One region of the Stenotrophomonas sp. 116085_Sma genome, then DNA from elsewhere that is predicted to be linked to it. Evidence: riboswitches for the same ligand, from Rfam matches in the RefSeq annotation. Region 1 holds a riboswitch; the other holds the start of a gene.

Region 1 (5,398 bases):
GTGCCGGCACGCACCGTGGTGTGGGCCGCCGGCGTGGCCGCTTCACCGCTGGCGCGCACGCTGGACGTGCCGCTGGACCGCGCCGGACGCGTGCAGGTGCAACCGGACCTGACCCTGCCCGGTCACCCGGAGCTGTTCGTGGCCGGCGACCTGGCCGCGCTGAACCAGGCCAATGGCAAGCCGGTGCCCGGTGTGGCGCCCGCGGCCAAGCAGATGGGCAAGTACGTGGCCGAGGTGATCCGCGCGCGCCTGCACGGCAAGCCCGAACCCGGTCCGTTCAAGTACGCCGACTACGGCAACCTCGCCACGATCGGCCGCATGGCCGCGATCGTGCACCTGGGCCGGCTGCAGTTATCTGGTGTGCTGGCTTGGTGGTTCTGGCTGGCCGCGCACGTGTTCTTCCTGATCGGCTTCCGCAACCGCATCGTGGTGCTGCTGAACTGGGCGGTGGCGTACTGGAGCTACCAGCGCAGCGCACGCATCATCTTCGGTGATGACCGCGACGACCGGCGGCCGAAGCGGTAGGGCTGCACGCAACAGGGGTCGGATCCCTTTCCGCAGGAAAGGGCTCTGACCCCTTGCAGTAGATCCACGCCATGCGTGGATGAGCGCCTGTGCAGGCCGCATGGGGCTCAGCCACGCATGGCGTGGCTCTACTTCCTCATCGGGCCGCCCGGCACCCGCCGTTTCGACCATGCCCGGCAGAAATCCTCTTTTCTCGCGGTGTCGGCAATCTGCGCGGTACTCCAATGCCGGGTGATCCAGATCGTCAATGCGGTGCTGCTGAGATGCCAGCGCAGCATGTCTTGCTGCGGTTGCCGCCACAGGTGGCGTCGGGCAATCCAGAAGGCCTCCCGCTCCACTTCAGGCACCTTCTTCTTCATCACGTCCTTGTCGAAGAACTGGGCGATGAAACGCCACGGGTTCATCGGCTGGTATCCCGTTCGTGGTTCACTGGTGCACGCAGCCACACCACTCGGCACACGGTCTGCCGGCTGCGGCCGGCCTTCGACCAGCGTCAGCCCGAGCAGGTACAGCAGGCCAGGCAGCAGCGCGATGCCGGCGACCAGCACGACGACGGAGATCCATGCCTTGCCGGCGGCACGCATCAGTCACTGCGCCTTCGGCTTCGGGTACCACAGTGCGTTGACGATGACCCAGCGCTGCCCGAAGCGCCCCATGTGGAAGTAATCGACGAACCACGGTGTTTCCAGCCGCACCGAGGCAGCGCTGCCGGTCACATCCAGCACCGTGCAGCGGCGGTCCCATTGCTCCTTCGGGGTCTTCAGCGCGCCCTGCTTCGTCAGTGAGACCAGCTCTTCCTTCGACATCCGGCGCAGGCCAAGGCGCTCATCGGGTGTATCACCGAGGACCGCGCGCTTGGCCAGGTCCGGGTGCAGGGACCGTGCGACGCGCTGTGGGTCCGCCTCCAGCTGGCCGTCGACGTAGTCATGGCAGGTGGCTTCGATGGCCTCGATGGTGGCCGGGTCGGCGGCGGGGCTTATGGCTGCGGAAAGGGCGAACAGCAGGGCGATCGTGGACATCCGGGTCTCCAGCGCTGGGCGCGAGGCGATCATCGCACGGGCCGGGTAGCCCATCCACGCGTGGCGTGGATCTACTGTAGAGCCGAGCCCATGCTCGGCTTGACCATCAGGCAGCAGCAGCAACAACAGCCGAGCACGGGCTCGGCTCTACAGAAGCGCGGGATCCGGCGCCTGCAGCCAGGCCAGCTTGCGTTCGCGCGGCTGCTGCTTGAGCTGCCACTCGGCGCGCGAGGCGGCGGAACGGTCCGGGTATTCGCGTACGGCCAGCACGCGCAGTGGCGGCCGGGCCCGGGTGTAGCGCGCGCCCTTGCCGGCCTGGTGGGCGGCGAATCGCGCCTCCACATCGGTGCTGATGCCGGCGTAATAACTGCCATCGCGGCATTCGAGCAGGTACAGGAACCACGGGCGGGGGGACGGGGCCATGGCGGGATTATGCCGTGCTGCACTGCAGCGGATATACTGACGGCCGAATGCAGGAGAGAGGCGCCACGCTGGCGCCCGCCGAAGGCGCAGGCTCCCATGATCGCTCAGGCCGGTGGGCTGGAATCCCACCAACCATGCATTCGACTCGCCGAGCTGGAGAGAGGTCACCGGGCATGCCCGGGACGATCCGCCGAAGGGGCACGCGGCCCACGCCGCTGAACTCTCAGGCAAAAGGACAGCGGGAGCGGCACCGGTCATCGTCGTCCCGTCATTGCGCAGGCAGTGGCGGTAGTCGCGCATGGCCGGCCCCACCGCGCCCGGAGCCTGCCCCATGCTGCTGTCCATCATCTACCTGATCGCCATTTCCGCTGAAGCCATGACCGGCGCGCTGTCCGCCGGCCGCCGCCGCATGGACCTGTTCGGCGTGGTCATGATCGCCTGCGTCACCGCCCTCGGTGGCGGTTCGCTGCGCGACATCCTGCTCGGCCATTACCCGCTGGGTTGGGTGAAGCACCCCGAGTACCTGGGCTTCACCGTGTGCGCGGCGCTGATCGCCACATGGGTGGCGCGCTGGATGCACCACTTCCGCCGTACCTTCCTCGTGCTCGATGGCTTGGGCCTCATCGCCTTCACCCTGATCGGCTGCTCGATCGCACGCGAAGCGGGCCATGCGATGCCGATCGTGCTGATCGCCGGCATGCTGACCGGTGCGTTCGGCGGCGTGCTGCGCGACATCCTCTGCAACGAAGTACCGCTGATCTTCCAGAAGGAGCTGTACGCGATCATCGCGCTGCTGACCGGCGCGGCGTATCTGTTGCTGCTGCACTGGGGCGTGGCCGACGCCACCGCGATCCTGTGTTGCCTCGGTGGCGGGTTTGCGCTGCGCCTGTTGGCGATCCACTACCGCTGGGAAATGCCGAAGTTCGTGTATCACGACGAGGTGCATTGAACGATGGCGTGTTCGCCGGGCATGGCCCGGCGCTACCAGTCAAAGCCTGCACCACCCCGGCGATGTACCTGGCGCTGTCGCACATACGCAGCGCCAGGCGCATCGCCGGTGCGGACGGGTCGGCCTCCAACTCCGACCGACCCTGATCGCGGCCGCACCCCCGCAGGCGCTGGCCGCCATCCACACACATGCCGCACTCAGGCGGCTTCCATCAGGCGGCTTCGGACACCTTCACTTCACGACGGGCGCGCACGGCCGCAGCCAGTCGCTCCAGCACCGTCACGGTGGTGTCCCAGTCGATGCAGCCATCGGTGATGCTCTGCCCGTAGACCAGCGGCTGGCCTTCCACCAGTTCCTGGCGGCCACCGACCAGATGGCTCTCGATCATCACACCGACGATGCGCTGTTCGCCGTCTTCCAACTGAACGGCGATCTCTTCGATCACCTTCGGCTGGTTCTCGGGGTTCTTCAGGCTGTTGGCATGGCTGGCGTCGATCATCAGGCGCGTCGGCAGCTTGGCCTTGGCCAGCGCCTGGCAGGCCTCGGCCACACTGCCTGCATCGTAGTTCGGCTGCTTGCCACCGCGCAGGATCACGTGGCAATCCGGGTTGCCGGTGGTCGAAACAATGGCGGTGCCACCCTGCTTGGTGACCGACAGGAAGTGATGCGGATTGGAGGCCGCACCCACCGCGTCGGCGGCGATCTTCACGTTGCCATCGGTGCCGTTCTTGAAGCCGACCGGGCACGACAGTCCCGAGGCCAGTTCGCGGTGCACCTGGCTTTCGGTGGTGCGCGCACCAATGGCACCCCAGGCCACCAGATCGGCAATGTACTGCGGCGAGATCACGTCGAGGAACTCGACGCCGGCCGGCAGGCCCAGCTTGTTGATGTCGCGCAGCAGGCCACGGGCGATGCGCAGGCCCTTGTCGATCCTGAAGCTGCCATCCAGGTCCGGATCGTTGATCAAGCCCTTCCAGCCCACCGTGGTACGCGGCTTCTCGAAGTACACGCGCATGACGATTTCCAGCTCGCCGGCCAGTGCGTCACGCAGCGGCTTCAGGCGCTGGGCGTATTCGATGGCGGCGTGCGGGTCGTGGATCGAGCACGGGCCGACCACCACCGCCAGGCGGTCGTCACGGCCATGCAGGATCTGGTGCAGGGCCGCGCGCGAGGCGCTGACGGTGTCGGAGGCTTCATCGTCACACGGCAGCATCGCCAGCAGCTGGGCAGGCGGTGTCAGCGGTTCGATGGTGCGGATACGCAGGTCGTCGGTGTGCGGGGGCATTGGGGGGGAGGTCTCCGGAACGTTGGGGGTCCCCAGCGTGGCGGCATGAAAAAAGCCGCCAGGTTCGCTGGCGGCTTTCGGGAATGCGTCTGAAGCTTTCTTCAGGGTGAGCGCAGTCCTTCCTCCGCCAGTGGCTTCGGAAAGTAATACCAGTAAAAGCTGGTGGGGGCTGCGTTCATGGGTTCTATTGATAGCACAGCTTCTGCGCAGTGCAAAATGTTTCATCCGCAACTGGGGGCGCGGTTCAGCGAGTCGCGCACCTGGGCCATCCATGCGGCGCCAGGCACGCGAAGTCGCTCATCTGCCATGCACTTCCACGTCCAGCAGCAGGCCTTCATGGATGTCGGCCCAGCGCTCCAGCACGCGCCCCAGTTCCTGCCGGGCCTCATCCAGCTGCTCGGGATTGAGCAGGGAACGGGCGGTGTAAAGGTCGGATACCAGCCGCCGCAGGAGCGGTTCCGGGATCGCCACCGACGGCCCTTCCACCTGCGGCAGCTGCAGCGCCGGGGTGTCGCCAAGCGGGCCGTACAGCGTTACCTGGAGCGTGCTCTGCATGATCGACTTCCGTGCGGATGGACAGGGGCAGTGCACTGTTTACCGCGTCCGGGTGACAGGCGCATGTGCCATGCGCGTCCGAAGGCGCCGCTACAAGGCAGCCAGATCGGCCAGGTGCTGCCCCATCCCATCGTCCGCGCCGACGACATTGGTGGTGGCGAAGTACTGATGCCAACCGGTGGCGGCAATGCCTTCCACCAGGGCATCGGCGTCTTCCCGGCTCGCACATCTCCAGACAGCATGGAACTGCTCGCTGCCGCCGTGCGCTGCATCCGCGGCCACGCGGCCCATCGCCACCGGCGTGATGCGGGCCGGATCGAACTGTTGCATGCCGGCGCCGATGCGGGCGAAGAAGGCGGTGCGCTGGTCACGCGGGAGCGCAGTCCAGGCAGGGGTGGCTGTGTAGAGCTCGATGAAGATGTGGGACATGGGGTTCTTCCTTGAGGGTTTGAGGGTTGCCGGCCAGCGGCCGGCACTACCGCAGCGAGCGTAGTGCGCGCCTGCGGATGTAGGCGTTGGCGCTGCCGTCGTGTTCACGCTGCCAGCGCGCGCACAGATCGCGCAGCCAGCGCGGCTGGGTCTTGCCGGCATCGTTGAGCCAGTTGCCAACCGAGTCCTGTACGTAGCGATCCGGATCGTCGG
Region 2 (5,398 bases), 680 kb from region 1:
TGCATCCACGCACCGGCTGGCTGGAGTCCCCAGCCTAGTCCGGTCATTCCTCGCCGCAAGCCTTTCGGGCATCGCGGCCCGCCCTACCCCTGCGCGCTGCTCAATGGTCCGTGCAGGCTGCCTGCGCCGCGCGTTCACGCTGGTGTTCCCAGTACCAGAACACGAAGCCGGCAGCGAAGAACGCGGCCTGCCCCAGCGCCAGGTGCAGCGGGCTGGCACTGAGCAGCGGCGACACCACGCCCGCCACCACCGTGCTGATCATCAGCTGCACGAAGGCCTGCAGCGACGACGCCAGGCCACGCTGGTGCGGGTACATGTCCAGCACCGCCAGGGCCAGGATGGGGAAGATCAGCGACATGCCCATGCCGCCCAGGAAGATCGGCAGCACCGCCCACGGCAGCACGAACTGCGGCGACAGCGCCACGTAGCCGACATTCAGCAGCGCCGACAGCGCGCACAGGCTGAAACCGATGGCGACCTGGCGTGTGGGCGTGGTGTGCCCGGCCATGCGCCCGGACAGGAACGAGCCGGTGGTCATGCCGCCGATGGTGGGGATGAACAACCACGCGAAACCGCCCTCGCCCAGGTGCAGGTGCTGCATCACGAACACCGGCGCCGAGGAGATGTACAGGAAGATGCCGCCGAAACCGATGCTGCCGGCCAGCGCCAGGCGCAGGAAGCGCGGGTTGAAGCCGATGCGCACGTAGTCACGCAGCAGCACGCGCGGCGACAGCGGCACCCGCGCCTCGACCGGATGGGTTTCCGGCAGGAAGCGCGCGGTGGCCGCCAGCAGGACCAGTGCGAACACCACCAGGAACCAGAAGATCAGCGGCCAACCTGCGCCACTGAGCAGGATCCAGCCACCGATGATCGGTGCGATGGCCGGGGCGATGCCGAACAGCATCGACACCTGGCTCATCAGCCGCTGGGCATCGTGGCCGTGGTACAGGTCGCGGATCACCGCGCGGCCGACGATCATGCCGACACCTGCCGACAGGCCCTGCAGCGCGCGGAACGCCAGCAGCGTGCTCAGGTCGGTGGACAGCGCACAGCCGACCGAGGCGCCGACGAACACCACCAGGCCGCCCAGGATCACCCGCTTGCGGCCCCAGGCATCGGACAGCGGACCGTGCGCCAGGCTCATCAGGCCGTAGAACAGCAGGTACACGCTGATGGTCTGCTGCACCGCCACCTCGTCCACCGCCAGGCGCTGGGCCAGCTGCGGGAACGCCGGGAAGATGGTGTCGATCGAGAACGGGCCGAACATGGCCAGGCCGGCAAGCAGCAGGGCCATGCGGCGGGTGGAGGGGGCAACAGCGGCGGTCATGGAGGAAACGTCCGGCAGGGCCATGCGGGGCAAGCACGGCGGGCGCCGGTCCCGCAGCAACGGGGACGGCGCCAGATGAATTCGGGTATCCGCCCATCATAGGTGGGGATTGCGCTTGATGCCATGCAGCACTGCACAAAACGCACGGCCGGGCCATCGGCCATTCAGGCGCGGCGGTCAGGGGGCGGAGGCGGCCGCCGCGCCCGCAACGGGCTATAATCAGCGGGCAACACGGTGGGAGAAGCGGAACACCGCTGCCGAAGGCGCAACGCCCGTAATCGCTCAGGCCCGATACCACCCGTAACACAACTCTGGAGAGACCGGTTCGATCCGGCGCCGAAGGGGCACGAAGCTGCGGTTTTCCGCGCTTTTAAACTCTCAGGCAAAAGGACAGAGGGGCGCCCCGCAGACCGCCGACCGGCGGCTTGTGCCCGTGCGTGTGCCCTTTCCTGACGGATCCTTCGCCATGTCCCAGAACACCCCTTCCCTGCGTGAGCTCGAGCACCACAACGCGTTCGTCGAGCGCCACATCGGCCCCAATGACGCCGAGATCGCGCAGATGCTCGACGTCGTCGGCCACGCGTCGCTGGATGCGATGACCGATGCCATCGTGCCGGCCAAGATCAAGTCGCCGGCGCCGCTGGCGCTGCCGGAGTCGATGACCGAAGTGCAGGCACTGGCGAAGATCCGTGCGATCGCCGACAAGAACACCGTGCTGCGCAGCTTCATCGGCCAAGGCTACTACGGCACCCACACGCCGAACGTGATCCTGCGCAACATCCTGGAAAACCCGGCGTGGTACACCGCCTACACCCCGTACCAGGCGGAAATCTCGCAGGGCCGCATGGAAGCGCTGATCAACTTCCAGACCCTGTGCGCCGACCTGACCGGCATGGAAATCGCCAACGCCTCGCTGCTGGACGAAGCCACCGCCGCTGCTGAAGCGATGACCCTGGCCAAGCGTTCGGCCAAGTCCAAGTCGGACACCTTCTTCGTGCACGACGCCGTGCATCCGCAGACGCTGGAACTGCTGCGTACCCGCGCCGAGCCCATGGGCATCGTGCTGCGCGTCGGCACCCCGGCCGAAGCGCTGGAAGCGGAAGCCTTCGGCCTGCTGCTGCAGTATCCGGATACCTTCGGCCAGGTGGGCGACTACAAGGCGCTGGTCGATGCCGTGCACGCACGCGGCGGCCTGGTGGCCGTGGCCACCGACCTGCTGGCCCTGACCCTGCTGGCCGCCCCGGGCGAATGGGGCGCGGACATCGTGGTCGGCAACAGCCAGCGTTTCGGCGTGCCGTTCGGCTTCGGTGGCCCGCACGCCGCCTTCATGGCCTGCCGTGACGCCTACAAGCGCTCGATGCCGGGCCGCCTGATCGGTGTTTCGGTCGATGCCCAGGGCAACCCGGCCTACCGCCTGACCCTGCAGACCCGCGAGCAGCACATCCGCCGCGAGAAGGCGACTTCCAACATCTGTACCGCGCAGGTGCTGCTGGCGGTGATGGCCTCGATGTACGCCGTTTACCACGGCCCGGAAGGCCTGACCCGCATTGCCCGCCGCACCCATCGCCTGGCCTCGATCCTGGCCGCAGCGCTGCGCAATGCCGGCGTGCAGGTCGGTGGCGATTTCTTCGACACCCTGCATGTCACCGGCGTGCATGCCGATGAGATCCATGCCAAGGCGCGCGCCGCCGGCTACAACCTGCGCGCGATCGACAGCGACTCGGTCGGCATCAGCCTGGACGAAACCACCACCCGCGCCGACATCGTTGCCGTGGCGGCCGTGTTCGGTGCCTCGCTGGACGTCGACGCGCTGGATGCCAGCACCGCCGACGCGCTGCCGGCCGGCCTGCTGCGCCAGTCCGCGTTCCTGACCCACCCGGTGTTCAACACCCACCACAGCGAGCACGAGCTGCTGCGCTACCTGCGTTCGCTGGCCGACAAGGACCTGGCGATGGATCGCACGATGATCCCGCTGGGTTCGTGCACCATGAAGCTCAACGCCACCGCCGAGATGATTCCGGTGACCTGGCCGGAGTTCTCGCAGATCCACCCGCTGGTGCCGGCCGACCAGGCGCTGGGCTACAAGGAACTGATCGACACGCTGGAAGCGATGCTGGTCGAATGCACCGGCTACGACGCAGTCAGCCTGCAACCGAATTCCGGCGCGCAGGGTGAGTACGCCGGCCTGCTGGCGATCCGCGCCTACCACCGCTCGCGCGGCGAGGGCCACCGCGACATATGCCTGATCCCGGATTCGGCACATGGCACCAACCCGGCTTCGGCGCAGATGTGCGGCATGAAGGTCGTGGTGACCAAGACCGACGCCAACGGCAACGTTGACGTCGAGGACATCCGCCTCAACGCCGAGAAGTACAGCGACCGCCTGGCCGCGATCATGATGACCTACCCGTCCACGCACGGCGTGTTCGAGGAAGAGGTGGTCGAGATCTGCGAGATCATCCACAAGCACGGCGGCCAGGTGTACACCGACGGCGCCAACATGAACGCCCTGGTCGGCGTCGCCAAGCCGGGCAAGTGGGGTTCGGACGTTTCACACCTGAACCTGCACAAGACCTTCTGCATCCCGCACGGCGGTGGTGGCCCGGGCGTCGGCCCGTGCGCGGTCAAGGAGCACCTGGCCCCGTTCCTGCCGGGCAAGCTGGGTGACAACGGTCCGGTCGGCATGGTCAGCGCCGCCAGCTTCGGCAGTGCATCGATCCTGCCGATCAGCTGGATGTACATCGCGATGATGGGCCGTGAAGGCCTGCGCAAGGCCACACAGGTCGCGCAGCTCAACGCCAACTACATCGCCAAGCGCCTGGCCCCGCACTTCAAGACCCTGTACACCGGCCGCAACGGCCTGGTGGCGCATGAGTGCATCCTGGACGTTCGTCCGCTGGAGAAGACCAGCGGCATCGGCGCCGAGGACGTGGCCAAGCGCCTGATCGACTTCGGCTTCCATGCCCCGACCCTGAGCTTCCCGGTGGCTGGCACGCTGATGGTCGAACCGACCGAGAGCGAGTCGCTGCACGAGCTGGACCGCTTCATCAACGCGATGATCCAGATCCGCGAGGAAATCACCGCGATCGAAGACGGCCGCCTGGACCGCGAGGACAACCCGCTGAAGAACGCGCCGCACACCGCGACCGCGGTGACCGCCAGCGAGTGGACCCACGCCTACCCGCGCGAACTGGCCGCCTTCCCGCTGGCCAGCCTGAAGCAGAGCAAGTACTGGCCGCCGGTGGCCCGCGTCGACAACGTGTATGGCGACAAGAACGTGATGTGCGCCTGCATCCCGGTCGATGCCTACAAGGATGATGAAGTCGAGGCTTGATTCCTCGCTGCATCGGTAAAGAGAACGGCCCGCGCAAGCGGGCCGTTTTCATGAGGGTGTGTGGACCAAGGTCCACACCCACAAGCATCCGATCACGGGTCCGGCATCTGCCCCAGGCTCAGCTGCCACGACACGCCGAAGCGGTCCTGCACCCAGCCGTAGCGGTTGCTGAAGTCATAGTCGCCCACCGGCATCAACCAGTGCCCACCCTCGCCCAGCACGCGCGCGGCGCGCTCGAACTGCTCGGCACCGGAACACTCGACGAACAGCGAGATCGATGGGCTGAAGGTGAAGTCGTGCACGTCCAGGCTGTCGAAGCACAGGTAGTGGGTGCCACCCAGCAGGAAGATGGCCTGGCGGACCTGCCCAGGCACACCGGCACCGGCGCCCTCGGGGTGGCGCTGCAGGGCAAGCAGGCGGAAATCGGCGAAGGCTTCGGCGTACAGGGCCAGGGCGGCCTCGGCCTGGCCGGTGAACATCAGGAAGGGACGGCTGCGCAGCATGCGGTACTCCCGGTCGACGGGCCGGTGACGGCCCACGCAAGCAGGATTACACGCCGAATGTATGCCCTCTGTAGAGCCGAGCCCATGCTCGGCTGACATCTGCCCGAACGGCAGCCGACCGTAGGGTCGGCTCTACGGGATCACGCCTCGCGCATGCGCCGGGCGATGGCACTGCCGGCCGCGATCGTAGCGGTCAGTGCCACCATCGACAGGAACTGCAGGCGGGTATGCGAC

What was found. Region 1 has a riboswitch for glycine ahead of ACZK0Z_RS20060 (trimeric intracellular cation channel family protein). Riboswitches for the same ligand answer to the same signal wherever they lie in the genome.
Region 2: linked by a shared signal. The riboswitch ahead of gcvP (aminomethyl-transferring glycine dehydrogenase) and the one ahead of ACZK0Z_RS20060 (trimeric intracellular cation channel family protein) in region 1 are both predicted to bind glycine.

Annotation. Positions count from the first base shown of each region.
Region 1 covers NZ_CM151057.1:4,333,831-4,339,228, forward strand. Annotated here, with positions in the region: gene ACZK0Z_RS20040 (NAD(P)/FAD-dependent oxidoreductase) at 1-525, shown strand, start outside; gene ACZK0Z_RS20045 (hypothetical protein) at 654-1,109, opposite strand; gene ACZK0Z_RS20050 (nuclear transport factor 2 family protein) at 1,113-1,544, opposite strand; gene ACZK0Z_RS20055 (GIY-YIG nuclease family protein) at 1,692-1,967, opposite strand; glycine riboswitch at 2,008-2,097, shown strand; glycine riboswitch at 2,111-2,214, shown strand; gene ACZK0Z_RS20060 (trimeric intracellular cation channel family protein) at 2,299-2,916, shown strand; gene ACZK0Z_RS20065 (3-deoxy-7-phosphoheptulonate synthase) at 3,128-4,201, opposite strand; gene ACZK0Z_RS20070 (hypothetical protein) at 4,499-4,756, opposite strand; gene ACZK0Z_RS20075 (DUF6616 family protein) at 4,847-5,185, opposite strand; gene ACZK0Z_RS20080 (DNA alkylation repair protein) at 5,232-5,398, opposite strand, start outside.
Region 2 covers NZ_CM151057.1:3,652,243-3,657,640, forward strand. Annotated here, with positions in the region: gene ACZK0Z_RS17100 (multidrug effflux MFS transporter) at 101-1,327, opposite strand; glycine riboswitch at 1,629-1,731, shown strand; gene gcvP (aminomethyl-transferring glycine dehydrogenase) at 1,794-4,661, shown strand; gene ACZK0Z_RS17110 (VOC family protein) at 4,754-5,164, opposite strand; gene ACZK0Z_RS17115 (amino acid permease) at 5,305-5,398, opposite strand, start outside.